One region of the Streptomyces graminofaciens genome, then DNA from elsewhere that is predicted to be linked to it. Evidence: riboswitches for the same ligand, from Rfam matches in the RefSeq annotation. Region 1 holds a riboswitch; the other holds the start of a gene.
The links. Region 1 has a riboswitch for thiamine pyrophosphate ahead of SGFS_RS19045 (thiamine ABC transporter substrate-binding protein). Riboswitches for the same ligand answer to the same signal wherever they lie in the genome.
Positions count from the first base shown of each region.

Region 2: it holds a riboswitch for thiamine pyrophosphate, as region 1 does, so the genes downstream of both, thiO (glycine oxidase ThiO) here and SGFS_RS19045 (thiamine ABC transporter substrate-binding protein) in region 1, are expected to answer to the same signal.

Region 1 covers NZ_AP018448.1:4,499,681-4,514,704, reverse strand. The annotation lists gene rlmN (dual-specificity RNA methyltransferase RlmN) at 1-825, shown strand, start outside; TPP riboswitch at 872-977, shown strand; gene SGFS_RS19045 (thiamine ABC transporter substrate-binding protein) at 1,060-2,151, shown strand; gene SGFS_RS19040 (ABC transporter permease) at 2,208-3,806, shown strand; gene SGFS_RS19035 (ABC transporter ATP-binding protein) at 3,806-4,840, shown strand; gene SGFS_RS19030 (LAETG motif-containing sortase-dependent surface protein) at 5,105-5,758, opposite strand; gene SGFS_RS19025 (LOG family protein) at 5,986-7,110, opposite strand; gene SGFS_RS19020 (VOC family protein) at 7,155-7,565, opposite strand; gene SGFS_RS19015 (hypothetical protein) at 7,687-8,961, opposite strand; gene SGFS_RS19010 (ABC transporter ATP-binding protein) at 8,943-9,680, opposite strand; gene SGFS_RS19005 (aspartate aminotransferase family protein) at 9,900-11,264, opposite strand; gene SGFS_RS19000 (Lrp/AsnC family transcriptional regulator) at 11,284-11,802, opposite strand; gene SGFS_RS18995 (gamma-aminobutyraldehyde dehydrogenase) at 11,968-13,416, shown strand; gene SGFS_RS18990 (polyamine ABC transporter substrate-binding protein) at 13,501-14,688, shown strand; gene SGFS_RS18985 (dihydrofolate reductase family protein) at 14,791-15,024, opposite strand, start outside.
Region 2 covers NZ_AP018448.1:9,435,156-9,450,179, reverse strand. The annotation lists gene SGFS_RS41570 (ATP-binding cassette domain-containing protein) at 1-863, shown strand, start outside; gene SGFS_RS41565 (YhgE/Pip domain-containing protein) at 835-2,919, shown strand; gene SGFS_RS41560 (TetR/AcrR family transcriptional regulator) at 2,955-3,587, shown strand; gene SGFS_RS41555 (phytoene desaturase family protein) at 4,112-5,611, shown strand; gene SGFS_RS41550 (SCO2102 family sporulation regulator) at 5,660-6,574, opposite strand; gene metF (methylenetetrahydrofolate reductase [NAD(P)H]) at 6,631-7,554, opposite strand; gene thiE (thiamine phosphate synthase) at 7,673-8,317, opposite strand; gene SGFS_RS41535 (Rv2175c family DNA-binding protein) at 8,435-8,800, opposite strand; gene SGFS_RS41530 (NAD(P)/FAD-dependent oxidoreductase) at 8,877-10,109, opposite strand; gene SGFS_RS41525 (hypothetical protein) at 10,142-10,492, opposite strand; TPP riboswitch at 10,545-10,656, shown strand; gene thiO (glycine oxidase ThiO) at 10,654-11,829, shown strand; gene thiS (sulfur carrier protein ThiS) at 11,844-12,044, shown strand; gene SGFS_RS41510 (thiazole synthase) at 12,047-12,841, shown strand; gene pknB (Stk1 family PASTA domain-containing Ser/Thr kinase) at 13,099-15,003, shown strand.

The DNA.
Region 1 (15,024 bases):
ACCCGCAAGACGCTGTGGCGGCTGTTCGACGGCACGCTCGTGGAGTCGGTGCTGATGCGGTACCCGGACCGGGTCACCATGTGCATCAGCTCCCAGGCCGGGTGCGGTATGAACTGCCCGTTCTGTGCGACCGGGCAGGCCGGGCTGGACCGGAATCTGTCCACCGCCGAGATCGTCCACCAGATCGTGGACGGCATGCGGGCGCTCAGGGACGGCGAGATCCCGGGTGGTCCGGCGCGGCTCTCCAACATCGTCTTCATGGGGATGGGTGAGCCGCTCGCCAACTACAACCGGGTCGTGGGTGCCATCCGTCGGCTCACCGACGCGGAGCCGGACGGGCTGGGGCTTTCGCAGCGCGGGATCACCGTGTCGACCGTCGGGCTGGTGCCGGCCATCCATCGGTTCGCCGACGAGGGCTTCAAGTGCCGGCTCGCCATCTCGCTGCACGCGCCGGACGACGAGCTGCGCGACACGCTCGTGCCCGTCAACACGCGGTGGCAGGTGCGGGAGGTGCTGGACGCCGGCTGGGAGTACGTCGCCAGGTCCGGGCGGCGGCTGTCCATCGAGTACGCGCTGATCCGGGACATCAACGACCAGGCGTGGCGCGGCGACCGGCTCGGCCGGCTGCTCAAGGGCAAGCCCGTGCACGTCAACCTCATCCCGCTGAACCCGACGCCGGGGTCCAAGTGGACCGCTTCCCGGCCCGAGGACGAGAAGGCGTTCGTCGAGGCCATCGCCGCCCATGGAGTGCCGGTGACCGTTCGGGACACCCGGGGGCAGGAGATCGACGGGGCCTGTGGCCAGCTGGCGGCCACCGAGAGGTAGTACGGATTCGGCCACGGGGTACGCTGACCTCCGTACGCATATCTTCATATTCCGACAGGGGAGCGCCACAGCGCTGAGAGTGCGGCATCGGCCGCAGACCCTCCGAACCTGGCCCAGGTCATTCTGGGTAGGGAGATCGGTCACCACTCGAGCTGTTGCGCCCTGCCCGGGGAGCCCGTCATGGGAGTCCCGGGCAGGGCCGCGTCTCTTCCTGGTCACTCCAGGAGGAATTCAGTGAGCATCACCAACAGACGGTTCGCGGCCGTGGTCGTGGGCCTGGGACTCGTCACCCTGTCCGCCTGCGGGTCGTCCGACTCCGACGGGAGCAGCGGCAGCGGCGGTGGTTCAAAGACCGTCACGCTCGTCAGCCATGACTCCTTCGCCTACTCCAAGGACGTGCTGAAGGCGTTCGAGAAGGAGTCCGGCTACAAGGTCAAGGTCCTCAAGAGCGGTGACGCCGGGCAGGCCGTCAACCAGGCGATCCTCACCAAGGACAACCCGCAGGGCGATGTCTTCTTCGGCGTCGACAACACCCTGCTCTCCCGCGCCCTCGACAACGGCCTCTTCCAGTCGTACGAGGCGAAGGGGCTCGACAAGGTCGGCGCCGCCTACCAACTCGACAAGGACAAGCACCGGGTCACGCCCATCGACACCGGTGACATCTGCGTCAACTACGACAAGGCGTACTTCGCCGAGCACAAGATCGACCCGCCGGCGTCGTTCGACGACCTCGTCAAGCCCGCGTACAAGGATCTGCTCGTCACCGAGAACGCCTCCACGTCATCTCCCGGGCTCGGCTTCCTGCTCGGTACCGCCGCCAGGTACGGCGACGGGGGCTGGGAGGGCTACTGGAAGAAGCTCCAGGCCAACGGTGTGAAGGTCGTCGACGGCTGGGAGCAGGCGTACTACGAGGAGTTCTCCGGGTCCGCCGACGGGAAGAAGGCCGGAGGTGACCGGCCGCTCGTCGTGTCGTACGCCTCCTCGCCGCCCGCCGAGGTCGTCTACGGCGACCCGCGGCCGAAGACCGCGCCGACCGGTGTCGCCACCGGCACCTGCTTCCGGCAGATCGAGTTCGCGGGGCTGCTGAGCAACGCCAAGAACGCCGAGGGCGGCAAGGCGCTCATCGACTTCCTGATCTCGAAGCGGTTCCAGGAGGACATGCCGCTCAACATGTTCGTGTACCCGGTGGTCGAGGGCGCCTCGGTGCCCGCCGAGTTCACCGAGTACGGGCCGGCGGCGAAGGATCCCGAGACGATGGCACCGGCGAAGATCGCCGAGAACCGTGACCAGTGGGTCAAGTCGTGGACCTCGCTCGTACTGAAGTAGGGGCCAAGGGCTCGCCGCGGCGGGCCCGTACGGGGAGCGCGGCGCGGCTCGGGCTCATGGCCCTGCCCGTCGCGTTCTTCGGCGTGTTCTTCGCCTATCCGGTGGCGGCGATCGTGACGCGCGGGCTGCGCGTCGACGGGGACTGGCAGTTCGGGCGGATCGCCGATGTCCTCGGGGACTCCGGGATCCGGCACGTGCTGTGGTTCACCACCTGGCAGGCGCTCGTCTCCACCGCGCTCACCCTGCTGATCGCGCTCCCCGGCGCGTATGTCTTCGCGCGCTTCGATTTCAGGGGCAAGCAGCTGCTGCGGGCGGTCGTCACCGTGCCGTTCGTCCTGCCGACGGTCGTGGTCGGTACGGCCTTCCTGGCGCTCGTCGGGCGCGGCGGACTGCTCGACGAGCTGTGGGGCGTACGGCTGGACACGACCGTGTGGGCGATCCTGCTCGCGCATGTGTTCTTCAACTACGCGGTCGTCGTACGGACGGTGGGCGGGCTGTGGGCGCAGCTCGATCCCCGGCAGGAAGAGGCCGCGCGGATGCTCGGGGCGTCGCCGATGACCGCCTGGCGGAAGGTGACGCTGCCCGCGCTCGGGCCCGCCGTCGGTGCCGCCGCGCTCATGGTCTTCCTCTTCACCTTCACCTCCTTCGGCGTGGTGCAGATCCTCGGCGGGCCGACCTTCTCCACGCTCGAGGTGGAGATCTACCGGCAGACCTCGGCGATCTTCGACCTCGCGACCGCCGCCGTGCTGACGCTCGTCCAGTTCGTCGCCGTCGGCCTGATCCTCGCCGTGCACGCCGTGACCGTACGGCGGCGGGAGACCGCGCTGCGGCTGGTGGACGCGTCCATGACGGCGCGGCGGCCGCGTGGGGCGGGGCAGTGGGCGCTGCTCGCCCTCGTGCTCGGCACCGTCGTCCTGCTGATCCTGCTGCCGCTCGGGGTGCTGGTGGAGCGGTCGCTGGACGCGCCGGGGTTCGGTTACTACAGGGCTCTGACCAGCGCCGACAGCGGGATCTTCCTGGTCGCGCCGATCGAGGCCGTCGGGAACTCGCTGAAGTACGCGCTCGCCGCCACCGCCATCGCCGTGCTGATCGGCGGGCTCGCCGCGGCCGCTCTCACCCGGCGGGCCGGCCGGCTCGTCCGCGGCTTCGACGCGCTGCTGATGCTGCCGCTCGGGGTGTCCGCGGTCACCGTCGGCTTCGGGTTCCTGATCGCGCTGGACGAACCGCCGCTGGACCTGCGCTCGTCCTGGATCCTGGTGCCGCTCGCGCAGGCCCTGGTGGGCGTTCCCTTCGTCGTGAGGACCATGCTGCCCGTGCTGCGGGCCGTGGACGAGCGGCTTCGGGAGGCGGCGGCCGTGCTCGGGGCGTCGCCGTGGCGGGTGTGGCGCGAGGTCGATCTGCCGATGGTGCGGCGGGCGCTGCTGATCGCGGCCGGGTTCGCCTTCGCCGTGTCGCTCGGGGAGTTCGGGGCGACCGTGTTCATCGCGCGGCCCGACAATCCGACGCTGCCGGTGGCCGTGGCGCGGCTGCTCGGTCGACCCGGTGACCTCAACTACGGGCAGGCGATGGCCCTTTCGACGATTCTGATGGTGGTGTGCGCGGTGGCGCTGCTGGTGCTGGAGCGACTGCGCACCGATCGCACGGGGGAGTTCTGATGCTGCTGAGGCTTGAGCGTGCGACCGTACGGTTCGGGGGCCGGCCGGTGCTCGACGACGTCGATCTGGCGGTCGCCGAGCACGAGATCGTGTGTGTGCTGGGGCCGAGCGGCAGCGGCAAGTCGACGCTGCTGCGGGCGGTCGCGGGGCTTCAGCCCCTCCGCTCCGGGCGGGTGTTCCTCGACGGGCGGGACATGACATCCGTGCCGGCGCACAAGCGGGACGTCGGTTTGATGTTCCAGGACCACCAGCTCTTCCCGCAGCGGGACGTGGGCGGCAACGTCGGCTTCGGGCTGCGGATGCACGGCGCTTCGAAGGCCGAACAGGCAGTACGGGTAGGGGAGTTGCTGGAGTTGGTCGGGCTGCCGGGGGCCGCGCGACGGGCCGTCGCCTCGCTCTCCGGCGGTGAGCAGCAGCGGGTCGCGCTGGCCCGCGCCCTCGCCCCGCGCCCCCGGCTGCTCATGCTCGACGAGCCCCTCGGCCAGCTGGACCGCTCGCTCCGGGAGCGGCTGGTCGTCGAACTCCGACAGCTGTTCGGTGAGTTGGGCACGACCGTGCTGGCGGTCACGCACGACCAGGGCGAGGCGTTCGCGCTCGCCGACCGGGTCGTGGTGATGCGGGACGGGTGGATCGCCCAGGCCGGGACGCCGCTGGAGGTGTGGCAGCGGCCGGCGGACGAGTTCGTGGCACGCTTCCTCGGCTTCGACAACGTGGTCGAGGCGACGGTGAGCGGCCAGGCCGCCGACACGCCCTGGGGCAAGGTGCCCGTGCCGGAGGGCTCGCGGCAGGGACCGGGCGCGCTGCTGGTCCGGCCCGCAGGCGTACGCCTGGTCGCGCCGGCCGACGGGCTGCGCTGCACGGTGACCGCGCGCACCTTCCGGGGCACCCATGTGGCCGTACACCTTCAGCCGGAGGACGCGCCCCGGCTGGAGGCGGCGTGTGCGCTGCGGGAGGCGCCGGGGGTCGGGGACGAGGTCGGGGTGGCGTTCGACGCGGCCGACATCGTCGTGATGGGGGACGGCTCCGGCGCATAGGGTGCGCTTCGTGGCGATGCGTGCCCAGGAACCCCAGGCCCTGGCCGGGAGCACACCGCCGGGTTCTGGGCCCGCCGGATGGCTCATGAGCAGGTCATTCACGGAACGGACGCGGCGCTCGCCACCTGGCTGCCGTACGAGATGGCGCCGGACATCGCCGCCGACGCGGGTGCCCGACTTCTGGCCGGCGAAGGCGACCTTCGGCTGAACGGGGTGTGGCCCGCCCCTCGGGGAGGGCGCGGGCCACAGGGCCGTACGGGCGGGTCAGCGGGTGCTGCCGCGCCGCCGCATGCTGTAGTGCACGGCTCCGGCGCCGAGCATGACCAGAGCCGTCGCGATCGCGGCGATCGGGCCGGTGTGGGAGTCGGCACCGGTCTCGGCGAGGTTCGATTCACCCTCGGGGGACGGGGCGTTGTTGCTGCCGCCGGTGGTCGAGGGGGTGCCGCTGTCGGACGCCGAGGGGGTGGGGGTGGACTTGCCCGTCGACTTGCCCGGCGCCTTCGACGGCTCCTCCGGGCTCTCGGAGGCCTCCGGCGGGGTGTCCGCCTTCTTGCACGCCTCGGCCGGTGCGACCAGGTTCGGCTCGATGTCCTCGTCGACGTACTTGTCGGCGGTGATGTGGATGCGGTACTCCGCGTTCGGCTTCCAGTCCTCCTCGAAGGTGATGGTGACACCCTCGGCCGTGGCGTTCTCGATGGTCTTCTTGCCGACCAGCCGCAGGTCGGCGCCGTTGTTCTCCAGATAGACACTGACTTCGGCGGTGACGCCCAGTGGGTCCACGTCGGTCACGCGGATGACGCCCTTGTCGCCGTCGCACGCGGCGACGGCGGAGAAGTCCTTGATGCTGCAAGCCATGGCGTTGCCGGCGACACCGAGCACGAGCGCGGCCGACGCTACGACGACACCGAGGGGACGCACCGCTCGAGCGCTACGGAGGGCGCGGGGGGCGCGAGGAGATATGGACACGTTTGCCCTTCAGGGGGTGCACTTGGGCAGGAGTGGGGGGTGATGGAGGCGCCGCCGAGGGAACGGCGGCTTCCCCATGTGTCTCAAAGGTTTATAAGCGTGGTGTAAGCACTGTCAATCCGGAAGAGGGCACCCTCAGTTGGCTTTGCCCGCTCATTAACCGTACGAATGTTTAGCCCTTAATCGACAATACGGCGAAGGGCCTCCGGGGCCTCCTCGATCCGGTCCACCAGAGCGATCCGTGACTCCATCGAACGCCCGCGCGCCAGCGACTGGAGCAGCGGCCAGGTCGGCAGTCTCTCCGTCCAGTGGGCGCGGTCGACGAGGACCATCGGGGTCGGTTCGCCGCGCGATTCGTAGTAGTTGGGCGTCGCGTTGTCGAAGATCTCCTGGACGGTTCCGGCGGCGCCCGGCAGGAAGATCACGCCTGCGGTGGAGCGGGCCAACAGGCCGTCCTCACGCGTGGCGTTGGCGAAGTACTTGGCGATGTGCGAGGCGAACGGGTTCGGCGGCTCGTGGCCGTAGAACCAGGTCGGAATGCCCACGGAGGTGCCGCCCTTGGGCCAGCGGGTGCGCACCTCGAAGGCGGCGGACGCCCACTCCGTGATGGAGGGCGTGAACTTCGGCGCCTTGGCGAGGAGCCGAAGCGACTCGGTGAGCATCTCGTCGTCGTACGGGGCCGCGTACGCGCCGAGGTTCGCCGCCTCCATCGCGCCCGGGCCGCCGCCGGTGGCGACCGTGAGCCCGGCGCGGGCCAGCGTACGGCCGAGCCGGGCGGCGCCCTCGTATGCCTCCGTTCCGCGCGCCATCGCGTGGCCGCCCATCACGCCCACCACACGTGCCCCGGACAGCAGTTCGTCGAGGGCGTCCGACACGGCGTCGTCGTGGAGGGCGCGCAGTGTCGAGGCGAAGACGTCGCGGTCGGCCTTGGTGCGCTGGAACCAGGCGTACGCGCGGGCGTCCGGCGTGGCCTCGTAACCACCCTCCGCGAGCGACTCGAAGAGCTCGTCGGGGGAGTAGACCAGGCCTCGGTACGGGTCGAAGGGCAGGTCCGGGAGGGGCGGGAAGACCAGGGCGCCGCCCGCGCGGACCTTCGCCGCGGCGTCCTCGCGCATCGGGCAGCCGAGGAACACGGCGCCCGTCGTGTCGGTGGTGAGCAACTCGCGCGTACGGTCCGTCAGGTCGACGGCCTGGACCCGGAATCCGCTCAGGGTGCCGCGCGCGGACACGGTCGCGTCGAACTCGGCGAGCGACTCGATCTCACGGTCGTCGTGGTGGGCCGCATGGGCGGGCATCGTCTGCACCCGCCCATGCTAGGCGCGGTTCGTACGGCGGTTCGTGCGGATGCTCAGCCTTCGATGGCGTCCGGGTTCATCCACACGACCTCCCAGGTGTGGCCGTCGAGGTCGTCGAAGGCGCGACCGTACATGAAGCCCTCCATGTCCTGGACCTTCTCCGACGCCGTGCCACCGGCGGCCACGGCCTTCTCGACCAGCTCGTCCACCTTCGCGCGGCTCTCGGCGCTCAGACAGATCAGCACCTCACTGGTCCGCGTGGCGTCCGCGATCTCCTTCTTCGTGAAGGTCGCGTAGAACGGCTTGGTGAGCAGCATCGCGACGATCGTGTCGCTGATCACGACGGAGGCCGCGTTCTCGTCGCTGAACTGGGGGTTGAGCGCGTACCCGAGCTCCGTGAAGAACTTCTTCGAGGCGTCCAGGTCGCTCACGGGCAGGTTCACGAAGATCATCTGCTGGTACATGGCGAGGTCTCTCCCATCGGTTTCGGTCCGTTCGCGGGGGTAGACCGGGGTGCCGTACGGAACTCATCGCCGATCGCGGATTTTTTCCGTACGAGTTTTCCGGCGCCCTCGGCAGGGGGTTTCACACGGCCAGCGGCCAGGCCGCCAGCTCCGCGACCGTCAAGGTCAGCGGGCCGAACAGGGCGAGCAGGGCGCCCGCCCGCAGCAGGGCCGCCCGGCGGGGCAGGGCCGCGGACGCCCCCATCCGCAGCAGCGCGGCCGTGGTGTCGGCGTGCGCCCGCCGCGCCTCGACGGCGGCCGTGGCGAGCGTCAGAAGCGTGCAGCCGGCCACCACGAGCCCGCCCAGCAGGGTGAGCGGACCGACCGAGGGGCGCGCGCCGGAGGAGAGGTTCACCATGGCGTACGCGCCGGAGGCCACCGCGCACACCACGCCGAGCGGCCGCCCGATGCGCCGGGCCTCCTCCTGCAGCACCCGCCCGGCGAGCAGCCGCAGCGCGCCGGGGCGTACGGCCTGGAGCAGTCGTCCGGTGAGGTGGGTGAGCCCGGGCCCGGCGAGGGCCAGGCCCAGCGCGGTGAGCAGCCAGCCGGCGAGGACCCCGGCGGGGCTGTCGGCGAAGCCGCCGGGCAGGGCCAGGCCGGAGCCGACGCCGGAGCGCCCGGCGTACGTCTCGGTGGCGAGGCCGACGGCGAGCACGGCGATGCCCCAGGGGAGGCCGCCGGGGGCGGGGCGCGGGGCCGGGGGCTGCGCGGGCTCGGCGGGGGCGGGCTCCTCGGTGGGCTCCTCCTCGTACCGGGTCGCCCCGGCGGGTGTCGCGGCCCTCCGGCCGATGTCGAAGGTGTCGTACGCCATGAAGCGGGTGCGGGGGCCGGTGCTGCGGGGCCGGGTGTCCTTCGGGCGCAGGAGCAGGGCGGTCGTCACGGAGGCGATGACCGGGACCAGCAGGAGGAGGGTGAGGGCGGCCGGCAGCGGCAGGGGCTCGTGGGCGGCCAGGGCGTCCGCGGCGGCCCCGTCGAAGGGCATGCCGGTCAGGTCGCCGCGCAGATGGAGGAAGAAGAGGAGGGCGAGCAGGGAGCCGAGGGTGGTGGCCAGGGCCGTGGTGAACGCCGAGACGGCCATCAGGCGGGCGGGGCCGAGGCCGATGGCCGAGAGGCCGGGGCGCGGACGGGTGCCCGGGTCGGTGCGGGCGATCGTCACCGCGAAGTACACCGTGGCGGCGGCGGGCGCGACGCACCAGGCGAGGCGAAGCACCGAGCCGCCGGGGGCGTGCGGGTGGGACAGGGCGTGTCCGAGGGCGCAGAGCAGCAGGAAGCCCGTGCCGGCGGAGGCCGCGGTGACGAGGAGGCGGCGGAGCTGGACGACGGGGTGGGCCCGGCGGGCTAGGCGGAGAGCGAGCACGCGGCCCGGCCTTCCCCGTCGGAGGCCGCGGGCAGATGCACCGTCTTCACACACCGCCCGTCAAGGAGCGACACCGTACGGTCGACGAACGAGGCGACGTCGGCGTCGTGGGCGGTGAGGACGACGGTGATGTCGTGCGAGCGGGCCGCCGTGGTGAGGGTGCGAAGGACGTGGGAACGCTCGGCGCGGTGCAGCGGGGCGGTCGGCTCGTCGGCGAAGAGCACGCTGGGGGAGGCGACCAGGGCACGCGCGACGACCACGCGCTGGCGCTCGGACTGCAACAGGGCGTGCGGGCGCTTACGGGCGCACGCGCCGATGTCGAGGCGCTCCAGCCACTCCAGGGCGGCGGTCTTGGCGGCCCGGCGGCCGGTGCCGCGCAGCATCAGCGGCAGCGCGGTGTTCTCCCAGGCGTTCAGCTCGGGGACGAGGACCGGCTCCGGATCGATCCAGCCGAAGCGGTCGCGCCGCAGCCGCTCCCGGGCGACCGGCCCCATGGTGTGCACGGGAATGCTGTTGAACCACACCACGCCCTGCTGGGGCCGCAGTTGTCCGGACAGGCACCGCAGGAGCGTGGTCTTGCCGCTGCCGCGCGGGCCGACCACCGCGAGGATCTCACCCTCGCGGACGCCGATCGAGACACCTTGCAGCGCGGGCGAGCCGTCGTGCGCGTAGGTCAGACCACGTGCCCAGAGCACGTCGTTGTCCGGCGGGGCCACCATGGGCGTACACCTCGGTTCAGATCAGGAATGCCGTGGCAGGGAATGCCGTGGGGAGTCCCCGTCCGGGGGAACGAAGGCAGGGCCGATCGGTTACAGGGCACGCTAGGCAGGCAGGGTCGCAGAGGCGGGACAGCACACGGCCCGGAACGCCCCCATCTCACTCGGACGGGTGCATCCCGGGCCGTTTGAACGCCGGAGCGGACAGCCAGAGGCAAGTGGCTACAGGAGCGTCGACGCCTCCGTCAGCGTCGCGCGCAGGATCTGCTCGATCTCGTCGAACGTCTGCTGGTCGGAGATCAGCGGCGGGGCGAGCTGGACGACCGGGTCGCCGCGGTCGTCGGCACGGCAGTACAGGCCGTTCTCGAACAGCTTCTTCGACAGGAAGCCGTAGAGGATGCGCTCGGTCTCGTCCGCGTCGAAGCTCTCCTTCGTCGCCTTGTCCTTGACCAGCTCGATTCCGTAGAAGTAGCCGTTGCCGCGGACGTCGCCGACGATCGGCAGGTCGTGCAGCTTCTCCAGCGTGGACCGGAACGCGCCCTCGTTGTCGAGGACGTGCTGGTTGAGGCCCTCACGCTCGAACAGGTCGAGGTTGGCGAGGCCGACCGCCGCGGAGACCGGGTGGCCGCCGAAGGTGTAGCCGTGCAGGAAGGTGTTGTCACCCTTGTAGAACGGCTCGGCCAGCTTGTCGGAGATGACGCAGGCGCCGATGGGGGAGTAGCCCGAGGTCATGCCCTTGGCGCAGGTGATCATGTCCGGGACGTAGCCGAACTTGTCGCAGGCGAACATCGTCCCGAGCCGGCCGAAGGCGCAGATGACCTCGTCCGAGACCAGCAGCACGTCGTACTGGTCGCATATCTCGCGCACCCGCTGGAAGTAGCCGGGCGGCGGCGGGAAGCAGCCGCCGGCGTTCTGCACCGGCTCCAGGAAGACCGCGGCCACCGTGTCCGGGCCCTCGAAGAGGATCTGCTGCTCGATCTGGTCGGCGGCCCAGCGGCCGAAGGCCTCCGGGTCGTCACCGAAGATCGGCGCCCGGTAGATGTTGGTGTTCGGGACCTTGTGCGCGCCCGGGACCAGCGGCTCGAAGGGGGCCTTGAGAGCCGGCAGGCCGGTGATGGACAGGGCGCCCTGCGGGGTGCCGTGGTAGGCGACGGCCCGCGAGATGACCTTGTACTTGGTCGGCTTGCCCGTGAGCTTGAAGTACTGCTTGGCGAGCTTCCAGGCGGTCTCCACGGCCTCGCCGCCGCCGGTGGTGAAGAAGACCTTGTTCAGGTCGCCGGGGGCGTAGGAGGCGATACGTTCCGCCAGCTCGACGGCCTTGGGGTGGGCGTAGGACCACACCGGGAAGAAGGCCAGCTCCTGGGCCTGCTTGAACGCCGTCTCCGCCAGCTCGGTGCGGCCGTGGCCCGCCTGGACCACGAACAGGCCGGCGAGACCGTCGAGGTAACGCCTGCCCTTGTCGTCGTAGATGTAGGTGCCCTCGCCCCGGACGATCGTGGGGACGGGGGACTTCTCGTACGAGGACATGCGGGTGAAGTGCATCCACAGGTGGTCGTACGCGGTCTGGCTGAGGTCCTTGGAGCTCACGGTTATCGGGTCCTCACGGTTATCGGGTTCCCCACATGTAGGTCTGCTTCTTGAGCTTCAGATAGACGAAGCTCTCGGTGGAGCGCACTCCGGGGATGGCGCGGATGCGTTTGTTGATGACTTCCAGGAGGTGGTCGTCGTCCTCGCAGACGATCTCCACCATCAGGTCGAAGGAGCCGGCCGTCATCACCACGTACTCGCATTCGTCCATGGCGGTCAGCGCGTCGGCCACGGGATCCAGGTCGCCCTCGACCCGGATGCCGACCATCGCCTGCCGCCGGAAGCCCACCGTGAGCGGATCCGTGACGGCGACGATCTGCATCACGCCCTGGTCGAGCAGCTTCTGGACGCGCTGGCGCACGGCCGCCTCGGACAGGCCCACGGCCTTGCCGATCGCGGCGTACGGCCGACGGCCGTCCTCCTGGAGCTGCTCGATGATCGCGAGGCTCACGGCGTCCAGCTGAGGGGTGCCGCTCCTGGACTCGCGGGACGAGTCCCTGTGCTCTGCGTTTCGACTGGCCACGCCCACACTGTGCACGACGTCTCGACAGTTTCGCAAGGCTCTATCGATGAAATTCGTTGTCTGTAGGGTCATGGTGTGCGGATTTCGCAGAAATGAAGGGAGCGGGGGTGTTGAAAACGTCGGACAGCGGATTAGGGTGGGTGTCTCAGGTACTGGACACCCACACATGGAGGGCCTGCAGTGAGCACCGAGCTGGGACGGCTGCGCAAGCTACGGAACTACATCGCAGGCGAGTTCCGGGACGCCGCCGACGGACGGACCACGGAGGTGGTCAACCCCGCGACCGGCGAGGCGTACGCGACGGCGCCGCTGTCCGGTCAGGCCGATGTCGACGCCGCGATGGCTGCCGCCGCCGAGGCCTTCCCCGGCTGGCGCGACACGACGCCCGCCGAGCGCCAGAAGGCCCTCCTGAAGATCGCCGACGCGTTCGAGGAGCGCGCCGAGGAGCTGATCGCGGCCGAGGTGGAGAACACGGGCAAGCCGATCGGGCTCACGCGGTCCGAGGAGATCCCGCCCATGGTCGACCAGATCCGCTTCTTCGCGGGCGCGGCGCGCATGCTGGAGGGCCGCTCGGCCGGTGAGTACATGGAGGGCATGACGTCGATCGTCCGCCGTGAGCCGGTCGGTGTCTGCGCCCAGGTCGCGCCCTGGAACTACCCGATGATGATGGCCGTGTGGAAGTTCGCCCCGGCGATCGCGGCCGGCAACACGGTCGTACTGAAGCCGTCGGACACGACCCCGGCGTCGACGGTCCTGATGGCGGAGATCATCGGGGCGATCCTCCCGAAGGGCGTCTTCAACGTCGTCACGGGCGACCGTGACACCGGCCGCCTGATGGTCGAGCACTCCGTGCCGGCCATGGCGTCCATCACGGGTTCCGTGCGCGCGGGCATGCAGGTCGCCGAGTCCGCGTCCAAGGACCTCAAGCGCGTCCACCTGGAGCTGGGCGGCAAGGCGCCGGTCGTCGTCTTCGAGGACACCGACATCGCCAAGGCCGTCGAGGACATCTCCGTGGCGGGTTTCTTCAACGCCGGCCAGGACTGTACGGCCGCGACCCGTGTCCTCGTCCAGGAGTCCATCCACGACGAGTTCGTGGCGGCGCTGGCCAAGGCCGCCGCCGAGACGAAGACCGGCCAGCCGGACGACGAGGACGTGCTGTACGGGCCGCTCAACAACCCCAACCAGCTCAAGCAGGTGACCGGGTTCATCGAGCGGTTGCCCGCGCACGCGAAGGTCGAGGCGGGCGGCCAGCGGGTCGGTGAGAAGGGCTACTTCTACGCCCCGACCGTCGTGTCCGGCCTCAAGCAGGACGACGAGATCGTCCAGAACGAGGTCTTCGGCCCGGTCATCACCGTCCAGTCCTTCTCGGACGAGGGCCAGGCCGTGCAGTGGGCCAACGGCGTCGAGTACGCCCTCGCCTCCTCCGTGTGGACCAAGGACCACGCGCGTGCGATGCGGATGTCCAAGGCGCTGGACTTCGGCTGCGTCTGGATCAACACGCACATTCCGCTGGTCGCGGAGATGCCGCACGGCGGCTTCAAGAAGTCCGGGTACGGCAAGGACCTGTCGGCGTACGGCTTCGACGACTACACGCGCATCAAGCACGTCATGACGTCGCTGGACGGATGAGTGCAGGGCCACAGCGGTGAGGGGCGTGCCGCGCGCACGCCCCTCCCGTCGACGCCGCGCTCGTCGTCCCGCGGTTCCCCCTCCATTCGTTCACTCTCCCGTCGTTCCGTCCCCCGCCGTTCCCTGCTGCGCGCCCTCGGGGGCGCCGCCGCGGTCGGCGGGCTCGCGGGGTGTGGAGTGCCCGCCGCGTACGTGGCGCCCGGTGACCGGGCCGGTGCCGATCTCTCGGCCACGGACAAACGGCTGAGCTGGGCGAACTGGCCGCTGTACATCGACACCGACGACGAGGACGAGTCCCGGCGCCCGACCCTGGAGGCGTTCGAGAAGCGCACCGGGATCGCCGTCGACTACGTCGAGGAGATCAACGACAACGACGAGTTCTTCGGCAAGATCAGCCCGGCCCTGATGAACCATCAGCAGACCGGCCGGGACCTCGTCGTCATCAGCGACTGGATGTGCGCCCGCTTCGTACGGCTGGGCTGGGTCCAGGAGATGGACCGGGCGAACCAGCCGAACGTCACCGCGCATCTGGACCCGCAGCTGCGTTCGCCCGCCTTCGACCCCGGCCGTGTGTACACCGTGCCGTGGCAGTCCGGGATCACGGGTATCGCGTACAACCGCCGGAAGGTGGGCCGCGAGATACGGCATGTGTCGGACCTGTGGGCGGACGACCTCAAGGGGCGGGTCACCCTGCTCTCCGGTCTCGACGAGGCGTTCGCACTGCTGATGCAGGGCAACGGCGTGGACGTCACGCGCTGGACGGCCGACGACTTCCACGAGATCTGCGACCAGGTGGAGTCCCGCGTCCGCGGGGGCCATGTCCGCCGCTTCACCGGCAACGACTACATCAAGGACCTGGCGGGCGGTGACGTCCTCGCCTGCCAGGCCTACTCCGGCGACGTCATCCAACTCCAGGCCGACGACCCGGACATCGAGTTCGTCGTCCCCGAGGAAGGCGCCGAACTCTGGTCCGAGTCCCTGATGATCCCCGACCTGGCCCGCCACAAGACCAACGCCGAACGGCTCGTCGACTACTACTACGACCCCGAGGTCGCCGCCGAACTGGCCGCCTGGGTGAACTACGTCTGCCCCGTCCCGGCCGCCCGCGAGATCCTCGCCTCCGCCAAGGACAAGGAGACGGCGGCCCTGGCCGAGGACCCGCTGATCTTCCCCGACGACGCCATGCGCGGGCGTTTGGCGATCGCCCGCGACATCACGTCGGAGGAGAGGGTGGGGTTCGCGAAGCGGTGGAACGGGATCGTGGGGTTGTAGGGAGGGGCTGCGGGGGTCTGGAGCTGCTGTCGCTGGAGTGTGTTCAAGAGCGTTCTGGTGAGCGGGTGTGGGTGTGGGTGGTCAGTTTCGTGTCGAGGCGGTTCAGAGGCCCACACGGGTGAACGTCACATGCGTGACTCCGCTGGGCGAGGAGGTGGCCTCGACCTCGTAGTCCTTCTCGAGGCCCTCCAGTCCGTCCCAGAGGCGTACGCCTCGGCCGAGCAGGATCGGGGCCACCACGATGTGCATGTGGTCGATGAGCCCGGCGGCGAGGAAGTCGCGGACCATGCTGGGTCCCCCTCCGATGCGTACGTCCTGGCCGTCCGCAGCCTCGCG
Region 2 (15,024 bases), 4.9 Mb from region 1:
GCGCGGTCGGCGGGGTCTCTCTCGCCGCCGAGGGGTTCGGGCTCGAGGGGCCGCGCGGCTGGGCGTTCCGGGGCGTGGGGTTCGAGGTCGAGCCCGGCTCGCTGATCGCCGTCGAGGGGCCGTCCGGGTCGGGGCGGACCTGTCTGCTGCTCGCGCTCACCGGGCGCATGAAGCCGAGCGAGGGCCGGGCCACCGTCGGCTCCCTCCGGCTGCCGAAGCAGATGGCGGCCGTGCGCCGGATCAGCGCTCTCGCCCATGTCCCCGGCGTCACCGACCTCGACCCGGCCCTGACCGTCGGCGAGCATCTGCGCGAACGGGCGCTGCTGCAGCGGCGGTTCGACGGTTCCCTGCGCGGTCTGCTGCGGTCCCGGGCCGACCGTGCCGCCGAGACGAAGCTGCGGATCGACACCGCGCTGGCCTCCGCCGGGCTCGACCCGGAGGCCCTGCCCAAGGGCTCCCGGACCGCCGTACGCGACCTGGATCGGCTGGAGTCGCTGCGGTTGTCCGTCGCCCTGGCCCTCGTCGGCCGGCCCCGGCTGCTCGGCGTCGACGACACCGATCTGAAGCTCTCCGACACCGAACGGGCCGAGGCATGGGCCCTGTTGCGATCCCTGGCCGGGTCCGGGACCACGGTTCTGGCGGTGTGCAGCGAGGCGCCTGAAGGGGCGGTCGTCGTGTCGACGGCACCGGGGAAAGCGGCACGCGCGTGTGAGGGCGTCCCCGAAACGCCCTCCCCTGTGGGCGACGACGAGCCGACCGCAGCCCCCGACACCCACACCCACACGGACACCGACACCGACACGAATCTCAGCGACGACGACAAGGAGAAGGCCGATGCGCTCGCCGAAACTCGCCGCGCTTGAGCTCAGGCGGTTCGGCCGGGGCAAACTGCCGCGTGCCGCGCTGGCCTCGCTCCTGTTGCTGCCGCTGCTGTACGGCGCCCTCTATCTGTGGTCGTTCTGGGACCCGTACGGCCGTCTGGACCGTATCCCCGTGGCGTTGGTGAACGACGACAAGGGGGCGTCGGTCGGCAAGGAGAGGCTCGCGGCGGGCGACGAGATCGCCGAGGGACTGCGCGACAGCGACACCTTCGAGTGGCACCTGGTGAGCGCCGCCGAGGCGCGCAAGGGCGTCGAGGACGGCACGTACTACCTGTCGCTGACCATGCCGGCGGACTTCAGCGAGAGGATCGCTTCCAGCTCAGGGGAGTCGCCGCAGACGGGCGCCCTCCAGGTGCGTACGAACGACGCGAACAACTACATCGTCGGGCAGATCTCGCGGACGGTGTTCTCCGAGGTGCGTACGGCGGCGTCGACGAAGGCGTCGCGGTCGTTCCTCGACCGGATCTTCATCTCGTTCTCGGACATCCACGAAGGGACCGAGAGGGCCGCGAAGGGCGCCGACGACCTCACCGGCGGGATCGGCAAGGCGGAGAAGGGCTCCAAGGACCTCGCGGACGGGCTGAGGGACGCCAAGGAGGGCAGCGGTTCGCTGTCCGGCGGGCTGACGAAGCTCGACACGGGCGCGGGCGATCTGGAGGAGGGTGCCCAACAGGTCGCGGACGGGACGCAGAAGCTGGCCGACAAGGTCAACGGCGCGGCGGACCAGGTGCGCCCGTTCCTGAAGGAGAACGGCCGGACGATCGCCGACACCGCGACCCTGGTGGCCGATTCGGCGGGCACGATCCGGGGGCACCTGGACGCGTTCGTGAAGACGGCCCCCGCCGCCGCGACCGGCACCCGTGCCGCCTCCGACACCCTCGACGGCGTCTACCGGCGGCGCTGCGAGGACCAAGTCCTGCCCGACGCGGCCTGCGCGGATCTGAAGAAGGCCAAGGACGCGGCGGCGGACGCGGCGCGGCTCACCGAGGACGTCAACACCGTGGTGCGGAACTACGGCGGCGACATGAAGGCCTTCGCCAAGGACCTGAAGACCCTGGAGCGACAGGCACGCGCTCTCGCCGAGGCGGCGCCCACCCTCTCCGATGACCTCGACTCGGCCGTCGCCAAGGTGAACGCGCTCAACACGGGCGCCGCGAAGGTCGCCAACGGCGCCGAGACGCTGCACACCGGCCTGGGCACGGCGAGCACCGGCGCAGCGGACCTCGACACGGGCGTCGGCCGGCTGAAGACGGGCGCGAACGACCTCAAGGGGGGCATGTACAAGCTGGTCGACGGCTCCGGGAAGCTCGCGGGCGGACTGCACGACGGCGCCGGCCGGATCCCCGACTACGACAAGCAGGACCGCGACCGGCGCACCGACGTGATGGCCGACCCGGTGCGGCTGGCCACCGAAGACCTGCACAAGGCGCCCAACTACGGCACCGGGTTCGCCCCTTACTTCATCCCGCTGTCCCTCTGGGTGGGCGCGATGGTGGCGTACATGCTGATCCAGCCGCTCAACCGGCGTGCCCTCGCGGCAGGCGCCTCGGCGTGGCGGATCGCGCTGGCGGGCTGGCTGCCGGTGGCCGCGCTGGGCGTGCTCCAGACGGCCGCGCTCATGGCGGTGCTCCACTTCGCCGTCGGCCTGGAGATGGCGCGGGCGGCCGGGACGGTGGGCTTCCTGTTCCTGGTGACGGCGTGCTTCGCGGCGATCGTGCAGTGGCTGAACGCCCGCTTCGGCGCGGCGGGCCGCATCCTCGTCCTCGCCTTCCTCATGCTCCAGTTGACGTCCGCGGGCGGCACGTATCCCGTGCAGACGAGCCCCGGTTTCTTCAACGCGATCCACCCCTTCCTGCCGATGAGTTACGTGGTCGAGGCCCTCAGGAGGCTGATCACGGGCGGCGGCCTGGGCCCGGTGTGGCAGGCGTGCGCGGTACTCGTGGCCTTCACCGCCGGCGCCCTGGCGCTCACCGCGGTCGCCGCCCGCCGCAAGCAGGTGTGGACCCTGGACCGACTGCACCCGGAGTTGAGCCTGTGACCACCCATGCCCCGGTTCCTGTGACAATCAGGGCCATGGAAAGCAGCAAAGCCCCCGGCGGCGCAGGCGGGGGCCGCCGCGAGGCGACCCGGCAGAAGCTCTACGAGGCCGCCGTCACCCTCATCGCCGAACAGGGGTTCTCCGCCACGACGGTGGACGAGATCGCCGAGCGCGCCGGCGTCGCCAAGGGCACGGTCTACTACAACTTCGCGAGCAAGTCGGTCCTCTTCGAGGAGTTGCTGCGGCACGGCGTGGGGCTCCTCACCGCTTCCCTGCGGGAAGCGGCGGAGCGGACCGCCGAGGAGGGCGGCAGCAAGGTCGACGCGCTGGACGCGATGATCCGGGCCGGTCTCGTCTTCATCGACCGCTACCCGTCCTTCACCCAGCTGTACGTGGCCGAGCTGTGGCGCACCAACCGGGCCTGGCAGTCCACGCTGATGGTGGTCCGGCAGGAGGCGGTCGCGGTCGTCGAGGGCGTCCTGCGGGAAGGGGTCGCGGCGGGTGAGCTGAGCGACGAGATCGATGTCGGGCTGACGGCGTCGGCACTCGTCGGCATGGTCCTCGTGGCGGCGCTGGACTGGAAGGCCTTCCAGCCGGAGCGTTCCCTGGACGACGTCCACTCGGCGTTGTCGCGGCTGTTGCAGGGGCGGGTGAGCGGCAACCGGTAGCCGGGGCAGGCGGGCCGACCCGGGCGGGCGGAGCTCATATGAAAGCGCCGGTTCGAACTGGCCGCGTCCCCCGCGGGCCACCTCGAACCGGCGCCTCCCCCGTATCCCCCGTACTTCCCCCGTGCCTCGCTCCCGCCGACCCGTCGGTCTGTTCTCGTGACCCTCGTCGACGGAAGGAGCGGTCAAGAGCGCGAGAGCCGTTCCGCCGCCCCGTGTCGGCGGTGCCGGAGCCGCGCCCCTTTCCGTGTCTCCACTCTCTCGTTCACGCAGGTCGGAGCCCATCCGCGCGCGTACTCATCTCACCGGCTGAGTACGGGTACTCAGACGTCCGTGCTCAACCTCAGAGCGCTCTGTTGCCGACTGGTTACGATCACGTCCGTTCGCGTACTCCCTCGCCGGCGCTGCCCTGTGAGACCGGGTGGGGCGGGTGCGTCGGCGGGTGCGGGTACGTTCGGGTAGGTCGTGGTTGCTGGCGCAGCCCCCGGGCCTGGGCCGTTGTCGGTGGTGGCCGATACAGTCGCCGCATGGCACGGATTGTGGTGATCGGCGCTGGGATGGGCGCGATGGCGGCCGCTGCCCGGCTGGCCGTCGCGGGCCACCGGGTGGTGCTGTACGAGCGCACGGCGACGTACGGCGGCGCGGTGGCCCGCTTCGAGCGCGACGGCTTCGCCTTCGACACGGGCCCGGGGCTGCTGCCGCTGCCCGCCGTCTACCGCGATCTGTTTCTGAAGACCGGCAAGGAGTCGCTGGAGAAGTGCGTGGACCTGGTCCAGGTGGACCCGGCTGCCCGGCACGTCTTCGCGGACGGTACGGATCTGCTGTTGCCGGGGTCCTCCCGCGCGGGCGTGGTCGACGCGCTGAACACGGCGTTGGGGCCGGGCGCCGGCGACCGCTGGGGCGACTTCCTCGTGCGGGCCCGTGAGGCCTGGGACCGCACCCGGCGGCCCCTCCTGGAGGAGCCCCTCCGGCCGGACTGGAAGGTCCTGGCCGAGCGCGAGCCGTACCCGTCGGTGCCCCACAAGCGGCTGCTGCGCACCCGGCGCGCCCGCACGCTCGCCGAGATCGGCGACTGGGAGCTGCGCGACCCCCGGCTGACGGCCCTGCTGGAGAGCCACGCGCTCGCGTACGGCCTGGATCCCCGGAACATCCCGGCGAGTGCGGCCGTGCTGCCGTACATGGAGCACGCCTTCGGCACCTGGTATGTCCGGGGCGGGATACGGGAGTTGGCGCGGGCGCTGTACGAGCGGTGTCTGGCGAGGAGGGTCGAGTTCGTCTTCGGCGCCGAGGTCACGCGGATCGTCGAGAAGGACGGCCGCGTGGCCGGGGTCGAGGTCGCGGCCGAGATCGCGGCCGAGGGCGGGGGGTTCACCGAGGCGGACCACGTCGTGGCGGGCATCGATCCGGTGCGGCTGAACGGCCTGACGGAGCGTCTCCTCCAGGACGACGGCGACGTACGGCTCGACCTGGAGTCGTCGCGGCCCGGCCGGTTCACCGTGCTGCTGGCCCTGCGCGGGGCCCGCGAGGCGGGCGCGGCACACCGCACGGTCGTGCACGCCCCGGACCGCACGGCCGAGTTGGACCACCTGAGCCACCGCCCCGACAACGACGATCTCGTGCCGCTCACGGCGACCGTGCTGCGGCCGGACGACCCCGCGCTGCGGCCAGACGAGGAGCACGAGTCGGTGGTCGTGTCCGCGGTGGTGCCGACGGAGACCGACTGGTTGGAGGGCGACCTCGCCGAGCGGCGCGCGGAGTCGCTCGTCACCGCCGCCGAGGCCGCCGTGCCGGGGCTGCGGGAGCGGCTGCTCTGGCGCGAGGTGCGTCTTCCGGAGGCCATGTCGCCGCCGACGCTCGCCGCGGCCGACGGGCGGTTCCTGTGCCCGTCCAACACGACCCGGCTGCCCGGGCTGTATCTGGTCGGCGGCTGGGCCCACCCCGGCGGCGGTCTGCCGCACACGGGAATGTCGGGCGCGCTGGTCGCCGGACTGATCGTGGAGGGGCCGGAGTTCCGCGGCTCGCAGTGAGAGGCCTGGCTCCTGGCTGGTGAATCCGGCAGGACGGCGGCGTGACCGTCAGAACCGGTACTGCTGCTCGTCGTACCCCTGCCCGTTCGCGCTCCCGTTGCCGTTCTCCTGGTACGGATACGGCTGCTCCGGCGGGAGATCGCCGCCGAGCGGGTCGTCGGTGCTGCGCTGCTGGGGGACCCAGACACCGCCGGGCGGGGTGTCGCCGTACGCGCCGGAGCCGTACTGGTCCTGGCCGTAGCCCTGCTGCCCGTACCCCTGCTGGCCGTAGGAGGGGTCGTAGGCGGCGTCGTAGGTCTGGGTACCGATGTACGGGTCCGAGTAGGCGGCGTACTGCTGCTGGTCGTACCCGTAGTTCTGCTGCTGGTCGTAGCCGTAGTAGGCGAAGGCCTCGCTCTGCGCCTGGTCGGCGGTCGCGTAGGGCTGTTCGGCGGCGGCAGCGAAGGCGTTGTCGTTGTAGACGCCGTAGGTGCTGGTCTCGTCGTCGAGGAAGGGCTGCGGGGAGTAGACCGTGTCGGTCCGGGCGGCGGCGGACTGCGGGCGGACGAAGACGTCGTCGTCCTGGTCGAGCAGGTCGTCGCCCTGGCTGTACGGTCCGGCAGCGGGGGCTTCGAGGTCGGTGGCCTCCAGCGCCGCGTCCAGGCGCTCCGGTTCGCCGCGGCGGCGCTTCTTGCCGCTCTTCTCGCCCGCGGGCTCGCCGTCCTGGGAGCGGGGGCGAACGGCCCAGCCCGCCTCGAAGCCACGACGGAACGACAACGTCACATACGTCTGACCGAGCGCGAAGCCGATCGCGCCCAACGCGATGACGATCACGGAGGGGATGAGCACGCCGAGCACGACGCCGAGGAAGCCGACGAAGGCGAGCAGCCGCCAGCGCAGCCGCGCCTTGTACTGCAGCAACACCTCGCCCAGCAGCCACAACGCGACAATTCCGAACGCGATGTAGAGGACCGTCCAGCCCATGTACGCCCCTCTCCCTGTGGCCGCTCCGCAGTGTGTCGTACGCGAGTGCGACCGGTCTAGGCCCGCGGCGGGTGGTGAAGGCCCAGGTTCTCGTAGATTTCCAGTGTCGCGGTGGAGTTGTTCAGCGTGATGAAGTGAAGCCCGGGGACTCCCTCGGCCAGCAGCCTCGCACAGAACTCCGTGGCGAACTCGATGCCAATGGAGCGTACAGCGGCCGGATCGTCTTTGGCTGTGAGGATCCGCTCTTTCAGGGCCTGCGGGATGGCCGCGTTGCTGAGCTGCGGCAGACGCTCCAGCATCTTCACGCTGGTGACGGGCATGACCTCGGGGATGACGGGGGTTTCGCAGCCGGCACTCGCAACTGCGTCCCGCAGACGCAGGTACGAGTCCGGGTGGAAGAACATCTGAGTGATCGCGTAGTCGGCGCCGGCCCGGCACTTGTCGACGAAGCGGGCCACGTCGGAGTCCCAGTTCGCGGAGCGCGGATGCATCTCCGGGAAGGCCGCGACACCGACGCAGAAGTCGCCCGATTCCTTGATGAGCTGGACGAGTTCGGCCGCGTAGGTCAGGCCCTGCGGGTGCGGCACCCACTCGCCCATGGGGTCGCCGGGCGGGTCGCCGCGGACCGCGAGCATGTTGCGGATGCCCGCGTCCGCGTACTGGCCGATGATGTTGCGCAGTTCGGCGATGGACTGGCTGACCGCGGTGAGATGGGCGACCGGGGTGAGCGTGGTGTCGGCGGCGATCTGCTCGGTCGCCCTCACCGTGCCGGCGCGGGTGGAGCCGCCCGCCCCGTAGGTCACGGAGACGAAGCTCGGGGCGACCGCCTCGATCCTGCGGAGGGCGTTCCACAGGTTCCGCTCGCCCTTTTCCGTCTTGGGCGCCCAGAACTCGAACGAATACGTCGTCTTGCCCGTGGCGAGCATGTCACGCACAGTACGCGCGCGGTCCGTCCGGGTGGACGCGGTTCCTAGGGCCATAGCCGCAGGTTAGCCAGGTCGGACCGGTCACCCAACCAGAGGGAGGCCTTTTGTCTGAAATTACCGATCTGCTGTCCACGCCTTGGACAGCGGCAGCCGCACCGAGGCGCTCGGCGTCCTAGAGGGCACGTAGTCGCTTGGCGAACTCCGCCGCCGCTGCTCCGGGGTCGTCGGCCTCCGTGATCGCGCGGACCACGACGACGCGGCGGGCACCCGCCTCGACGACCTCGTCGAGGTTGGCCAGGTCGATGCCGCCGATGGCGAACCAGGGGCGGTCGGTGCCCAGCGAGGCGGTGTACCGCACGAGGTCCAGGCCGGGGGCGTGGCGGCCGGGCTTGGTGGGGGTGGGCCAGCAGGGGCCCGTGCAGAAGTAGTCCACGCCTTCCTGGACCGCGGCGGCCGCGGCCTCGTGCTCGGCGTGGGTGGAGCGGCCCATGAGGACGTCGTCGCCGAGGATCGCGCGGGCGGCGGGGACGGGGAGGTCGCCCTGGCCCAGGTGCAGCACGTCGGCGCCGATGGCGTGGGCGACGTCCGCGCGGTCGTTGACCGCGAGCAGCTTGCCGTGCCTTCCGCAGGCGTCGGCGAAGAGTCGGAGGTGCTCCAGCTCCTCGGCGGCCTCCATGCCCTTGTCGCGCAGCTGCACGATGTCGACGCCGGAGGAGAGGACCGCGTCCAGGAACTGCGGGAGGTCGCCCTGGCGCCTGCGGGCGTCCGTGCAGAGGTAGACGCGGGCGTCGGCGAGCTGTGCGGTGGCGTCGGGCATGCGCGGGAATCCCCCGGTGTCGGTCGGTGTCGGTGGCGTACGGGCCGTGGCGGAGCGGGGTCGGCCGTGAGCGTTGCCCCGGTGGGCCCCGGCCCGTACGCCGGACTGTCGTTCAGGTCAGACGGCGAGCGCCTGGGCGCGACGCTTCACCTCCGTGCCGCGATTCTCGCTCAGGGCCTGGGCCGGGGTGCCGGGCAGGCTCGGGTCGGGGGTGAAGAGCCACTCCAGCATTTCTTCGTCGGTGAAGCCGTCGTCCCGCAGGAGCGTCAGGGTGCCGGTGAGGCCCTTGACGACCTTGTCTTCGTCGATGAATGCGGCGGGGACGTGCAGCGCGCGGTTCTCACCGCGGCGTACGGCGATGAGCTGGCCCTCCTTGACCAGCTGCCGCACGCGGGTCACCTCGACATCGAGCATCTCTGCGATGTCGGGGAGGTTCAGCCACGCGGGCACGAGAGCATCGATCTTTGCGTCAATCTCGGTCACGTCACCAAGACTGCCATCTGGGACTGACAGTGGGTAGCCGAGGCGCCTTCGACGGGGCCGACCGTGGGCGTGACTCCTACGCCGTCGCCGCCTTCAGCGGCCGCGACGGGTCGGCCAGCAGCTCCGGGTCCATCGGCGTCCCCGACTCGATCAGGCGGCGGCCCTGGGCCAGGTCGCGGGGGCGGCCCACCGCCAGCAGGGCGATCAGACGGTTCTCCCGGAGCCAGCAGACCGCCCAGGCGGGGGTCGCCGGGTCGCCGCGCCAGACAGTCGTGTCGGCCGACGCGTGGTGCCCGGCGTACTGCACGAAGCGGCCGAACTGCTCCGACCAGAAGTACGGCACCGGGTCATACGGCGCCGGGGCCTCGCCGATAATGTTCGCGGCGACCGTGCGGGGTCCCTGGAGGGCGTTGTCCCAGTGGTGGACCAGAAGCCGCTCGCCGTACCTTCCCGACGGGAAGGAGGCGCAGTCGCCGACCGCGTAGACGTCCGGCGCGGTGGTGCGCAGATGGTCGTCGGCGACCACTTCGCCGTGACGGCCGAGCGTGATCCCGGAGTCCCTCAGCCACGCCGTCGCCGGACGCGCCCCGATGCCGACGACCACCGCGCCGGCCGACACGCGTGAGCCGTCGTCCAGCACCACCGTGCCGGGCTCGACGCGCTCCACGCGCGCGTGGGTGCGCAGTACGGTCCCGCTGTCCGCGTACCAGGCGGCCATCGGCGCGGCCACCTCGGCGGGCAGGGCGCCCGCGAGGGGACGGTCCGCGGCCTCGACGACGGTCACGGCGCAGCCCGCCTCGCGCGCGGCCGTGGCGAACTCCGCGCCGATCCAGCCCGCCCCGACGACCACGATGTCGTGCTGCCGGGCCAGCACCGGCCGCAGCCGCTCGGCGTCGTCCAGGGTGCGCAGCAGATGCACGCCGGGCACACCCTCGGCGCCCGGCAGCCGGATCGGTTCCGCGCCGGTCGCGAGCACCAGGACGTCGTACGGGACGGATCCGGTCGCCGTGTCCAGTTCGTGGTCACCGGGGCGTACGCCGGTCACCTCGCTGCCGAGTCTCAGTTCGATACCGAGTGCCTCGAAGTCGACGTCGAAGGCGGAGCCCTCGGCCTTGCCGAGCAGCACGGCCTTGGACAGCGGCGGCCGGTCGTACGGCTGGTGCGGCTCCGCGCCGATGAGTGTGACGGGGCCGGTGAAGCCCTTCTCCCGCAGGACGACCGCGGTCTGCACCCCGGCCATGCCCGCGCCCACGACGACGACCCGCCGCTCCGTACCCGGTGTCCCCGGTGCCTGTGTCTGCTCGCTCACCTGGTCACCATAGACACCTGACGATCAGTCAGTCAGCGGTCGTGCTCGGTGACCTGTTCCACAACACTGGTGCCGCTGCCCGGCTGCGACTCCCATTCCCATGTCTCCTCCAGGCGTACGCGCTCGTCGGGAAGCTCGACGACCTGGGACACGCAGTGCCCGGACGAGGTGGTCCCGTCGGTCTTCAGCTGTACGTACCGGAAGTCCAGGCGGTCCCCCGCACGCGTGCCGACGAGCCTGCCGCGCACGACGTCGCCGCCCGTGTACTCGGCCCAGATCTCACCGTCCTTCTCGTGGTACGTGAAGCGGGTGCGGGTGCCCACCTGACCTGGGGCTTGGTCCGCGACGGGGGCGAGGACGAGGCCGTCGAGCGAACGGGCCATGCGATGAGGCTCCCTTACTGCGGCAAACGGCACGGGCTAGGGTGGGCCACCGTAGAGCACTCGCGGGAGCCCGGACGCACCGGGCTGAGAGGGAGGCTGGCGGCCTCCGACCGTACGAACCTGATCCGGGTCATGCCGGCGAAGGGAGGGGCTGGACGCCCATGTCGCGTACGCACACGTCAGACGTCCTCGTCGTGGGGGGCGGAATCATCGGGCTGGTGACCGCGTGGCGGGCCGCGCTGCGCGGGTTCGCCACGGCCGTGGTGGATCCCGCGCCCGGCGGCGGGGCCGCGCAGGTGGCGGCCGGGATGCTGGCCGCGGTGACCGAACTGCATTACGGCGAGCAGACACTGCTGGGACTCAACCTGGAGTCCGCGCGCCGCTACCCGGACTTCGCGGCCGAGTTGACCGAGGCGACCGGCCTGGACCTCGGCTACCGCAGGTCCGGCACGCTCGCCGTCGCCCTCGACGCCGACGACCGCGCCCATCTGCGCGAACTGCACGCGCTGCAGAGCCGGTCGGGGCTCGCGTCGGAGTGGCTGAGCGGACGCGAGTGCCGCCGGCTGGAGCCGATGCTGGCGCCCGGTGTGCGCGGCGGGCTGCGGGTCGACGGCGACCACCAGATCGACCCGAGACGGCTCGCCAGGGCCCTCGTGACGGCCTGTGAGCGCGCCGGGGTGGTGTTTCACCGGGTCTGGGCCGAAAAGCTGTCAGTCGTCCGGGAACGAGCCGCGGGGGTCCTGGCCGGCGACGGGACGCGGTTGACCGCCGACCGGGTCGTCCTCGCCGGGGGCAGTCACAGCGGGCGGCTGGCCGGGGTGCCGGACGAAGTACTGCCGCCGGTGCGGCCGGTGAAGGGGCAGGTGCTGCGGCTGACCGTGCCGAAGCGGTACGCGCCCTTCCTGAGCCGGACCGTGCGGGCCGTGGTCCGCGGCAGCCACGTCTACCTGGTGCCCCGCGAGAACGGCGAACTCGTCGTCGGCGCGACCAGCGAGGAGCTGGGCTGGGACACCACGGTGACCGCGGGCGGGGTCTACGAACTGCTGCGGGACGCCCACGAACTCGTCCCCGGGATCACCGAACTGCCCCTCACCGAGACCCGCGCGGGACTGCGCCCCGGCTCCCCCGACAACGCGCCGCTGCTCGGCCCCACCGAACTCGACGGGCTCCTCCTGGCGACGGGCCACTACCGCAACGGCGTGCTCCTCACCCCGGTCACCGGCGACGTCATGGCCCATGTCCTGGCCACCGGGGAACTCCCGGACGAGGCGCGCGACTTCACGCCGCTGCGGTTCCGCGCCGGGGCGGCCCGCGAACTCACGGAGCAGCACGCGTGAGCGCCACCGAGACGATGCTCGTCCTCGTCAACGGGGAGCGACGGCAGATCGCTCCCGGCACGGCCCTCGACGCCCTTGTGCGGACGCTCACCCAGTCCCCCTCAGGTGTCGCCGCCGCGCTCAACGAAACCGTCGTCCCACGCGCGCAGTGGACGGCCACCGCCCTCCGTGACGGAGACCGCGTGGAAGTCCTCACCGCCGTCCAAGGAGGCTGACCATGGCCGACGACCCCTTCGTCCTCGGCGGTACGACCTACGCGTCCCGTCTGATCATGGGCACGGGCGGCGCGCCCAGCCTCGACATGCTGGAGCGGGCGCTCGTCGCGTCCGGCACGGAGTTGACGACGGTCGCGATGCGCCGGGTGGACCCGTCCTCGCACGGCTCGGTCCTCTCCGTCCTCGACAAGCTGGGCATCCGTGTGCTGCCCAACACGGCCGGCTGCTTCACCGCGGGCGAGGCCGTGCTGACCGCCCGCCTCGCGCGTGAGGCGCTCGGCACGGACCTGGTCAAGCTGGAGGTCATCGCCGACGAGCGCACCCTGCTGCCCGACCCGATCGAGCTGCTGGACGCCGCCGAGACCCTGGTCGACGACGGTTTCACCGTGCTGCCGTACACCAATGACGACCCCGTGCTCGCGCGCAGACTGGAGGACGTCGGCTGTGCGGCGATCATGCCGCTGGGGTCGCCCATCGGCTCCGGGCTCGGCATCCGCAACCCGCACAACTTCCAGCTGATCGTGGAGCACGCGCGTGTGCCGGTGATTCTGGACGCGGGGGCCGGTACGGCGTCGGACGTCGCGCTGGCGATGGAGTTGGGGTGTGCGGGGGTGATGCTCGCCTCGGCGGTGACCCGGGCGCAGGAGCCGGTGCTGATGGCTGCCGCCATGAGGAACGCGGTGGAGGCGGGGCGGTTGGCGTATCGGGCGGGGCGGATTCCTCGGCGGCATTTCGCGGAGGCGTCGTCGCCGGGTGAGGGGATGGCTCGGTTGGATCCGGAGCGGCCCGCGTTCTGAGTTCGTTTCGCCCCCGCCACCCCTACCCGTCCCATCCCCCCAGGGGCTGCCGCCCCTTCGGCCCCGCCTGCGCAGGAGAGCTCGGGCGGGTGGGGTTCGTCGGCGGGTGCGGGTTCGTCGTGGTTGATCGCGCAGTTCCCCGCGCCCCTTTCAGGGGCGCGGGTGGCACCCTCTCTCGGTCACAGCTCTGCTGCAGTCCCGTCTCGCCTGGCACGGGACTGACGGGGCTGTCAGCGGCGGCTCGTACACTCGCCTGCGTGGACACGACCCTTCAGGACCCGCTTGTGGGCCAGGTGCTCGACGGTCGCTATCGCGTCGAGGCACGCATCGCGGTCGGCGGGATGGCCACGGTCTACCGAGCCCTGGACACCCGCCTCGACCGCGTGCTCGCGCTCAAGGTGATGCATCCGACGCTGGCCGCCGACGCCTCGTTCGTCGAGCGTTTCATCCGTGAGGCCAAGTCGGTGGCACGGCTCTCGCATCCGAACGTCGTCGGCGTCTTCGACCAGGGCACCGACGGGTCGTACGTCTACCTCGCGATGGAGTACGTCGCCGGTTGCACCCTGCGTGACGTACTGCGCGAGCGCGGCGCCCTCCAGCCGAGGGCCGCGCTCGACATCCTGGAGCCGGTGCTCGCCGCGCTCGGGGCCGCGCACCGCGCCGGGTTCGTGCACCGGGACATGAAGCCGGAGAACGTGCTCATAGGGGACGACGGCCGGGTCAAGGTCGCCGACTTCGGTCTCGTACGGGCCGTGGACACCGTCACCAACACCACCGGCACCGTCCTCGGCACGGTCTCCTATCTCGCCCCGGAGCAGCTGGAGCACGGCACCACCGACACCCGTGTCGACGTGTACGCGTGCGGCGTGATGCTGTACGAGATGCTCACCGGCGGCAAGCCGCACGCCGGAGGCTCCCCCGCGCAGGTGCTCTACCACGCGCTGCACGACGACGTGCCGCCGCCGTCGGCCGCGGTGCCGGGGCTGGCGTACGAGCTGGACGAGCTGGTCGCCTCGGCGACGGCCCGCAATCCCGAGCTGCGCCCCTACGACGCGGTCGCGCTGCTCTCCCAGGTGCTCCAGGCGCGGACCCCGCTGAGCGACGAGCAGTTGGACGCGGTGCCCCCGCAGGCGACGCCGGGCGGGCACGACAACGCCGAGGACCGTACGAGTGTGATCCCGCGCTCGCTGAACGTGTCCCGGGCCGAGCCCGATCAGCAGGTCAACCGCACGAGCCGGTTCGAGGCGCCGCCACTGGCGCCGCGGCGCCGGACCGTCGCGCCCCGGCGCGGGGTGCTCGCGATCGTCGCCGCCGTGCTGATCGTGCTCGGGGTGGGGACGAGCGTCTGGTACATCAACGCGGGGCAGTTCACGAAGGTCCCGCTGGTGTTGGGGGAGCCCCAGGCCAAGGCCACGCAGCGGATCGAGGACGCCGGGCTGGTCGTCGACCCCGACACCGCGTTCAGCGACACGGTTGAGCGCGGCTTGGTGATCAGCACCGACCCCGCGCCCGGGGAGCAGATCCGGGACAACGACACGGTGACGCTGGTCATCTCCAAGGGGCCCGAGGTCGTGCGGGTGCCCGATCTGAAGGGTGTGCCGCTCAGCGAGGCGAAGAAGCGGCTGAAGAGCGAGGGGCTCGAACCGGGGATGGTGACGCGGGAGTTCAGCTCCGATGTCGCCAAGGGCGCTGTGATCAGTACTGATCCGGGGGCCGGTACGGACGCCAAGTCGGGCAAGGCCGTGGCGATCGTCGTCAGCCGGGGGGCGCCGGTGGAGGTGCCCGAGGTCGCCGGGGCCTCGGTCGAGGACGCCACGGCCTCGCTCGAGGAGTCCGGGCTGAAGGTGAAGATCGCCTCGGGGCAGGTCAATTCGGAGTTCGACAAGGGGTTGGTGGCGGAGCAGTCGCCCGGGGCCGGCAAGCAGGTCGGTGAGGGGGACACGGTCACGCTGACGATCTCCAAGGGGCCCGTGATGGTCGAGGTGCCGGACGTCGTGGGGGACAGCGTGGACGAGGCCAGGCAGAAGCTGGAGGCCGTGGGCTTCGAGGTCGACGAGGACCGGGGATTGCTCGGGTTCTTCGGTGACGAGGTCAAGAAGCAGTCGGTGGAGGGCGGCGAGAAGGCGCCCAAGGGGTCGAAGATCACGATCGAGATCGGGTAGTCGGCGGAGGCCAGGTCTCCG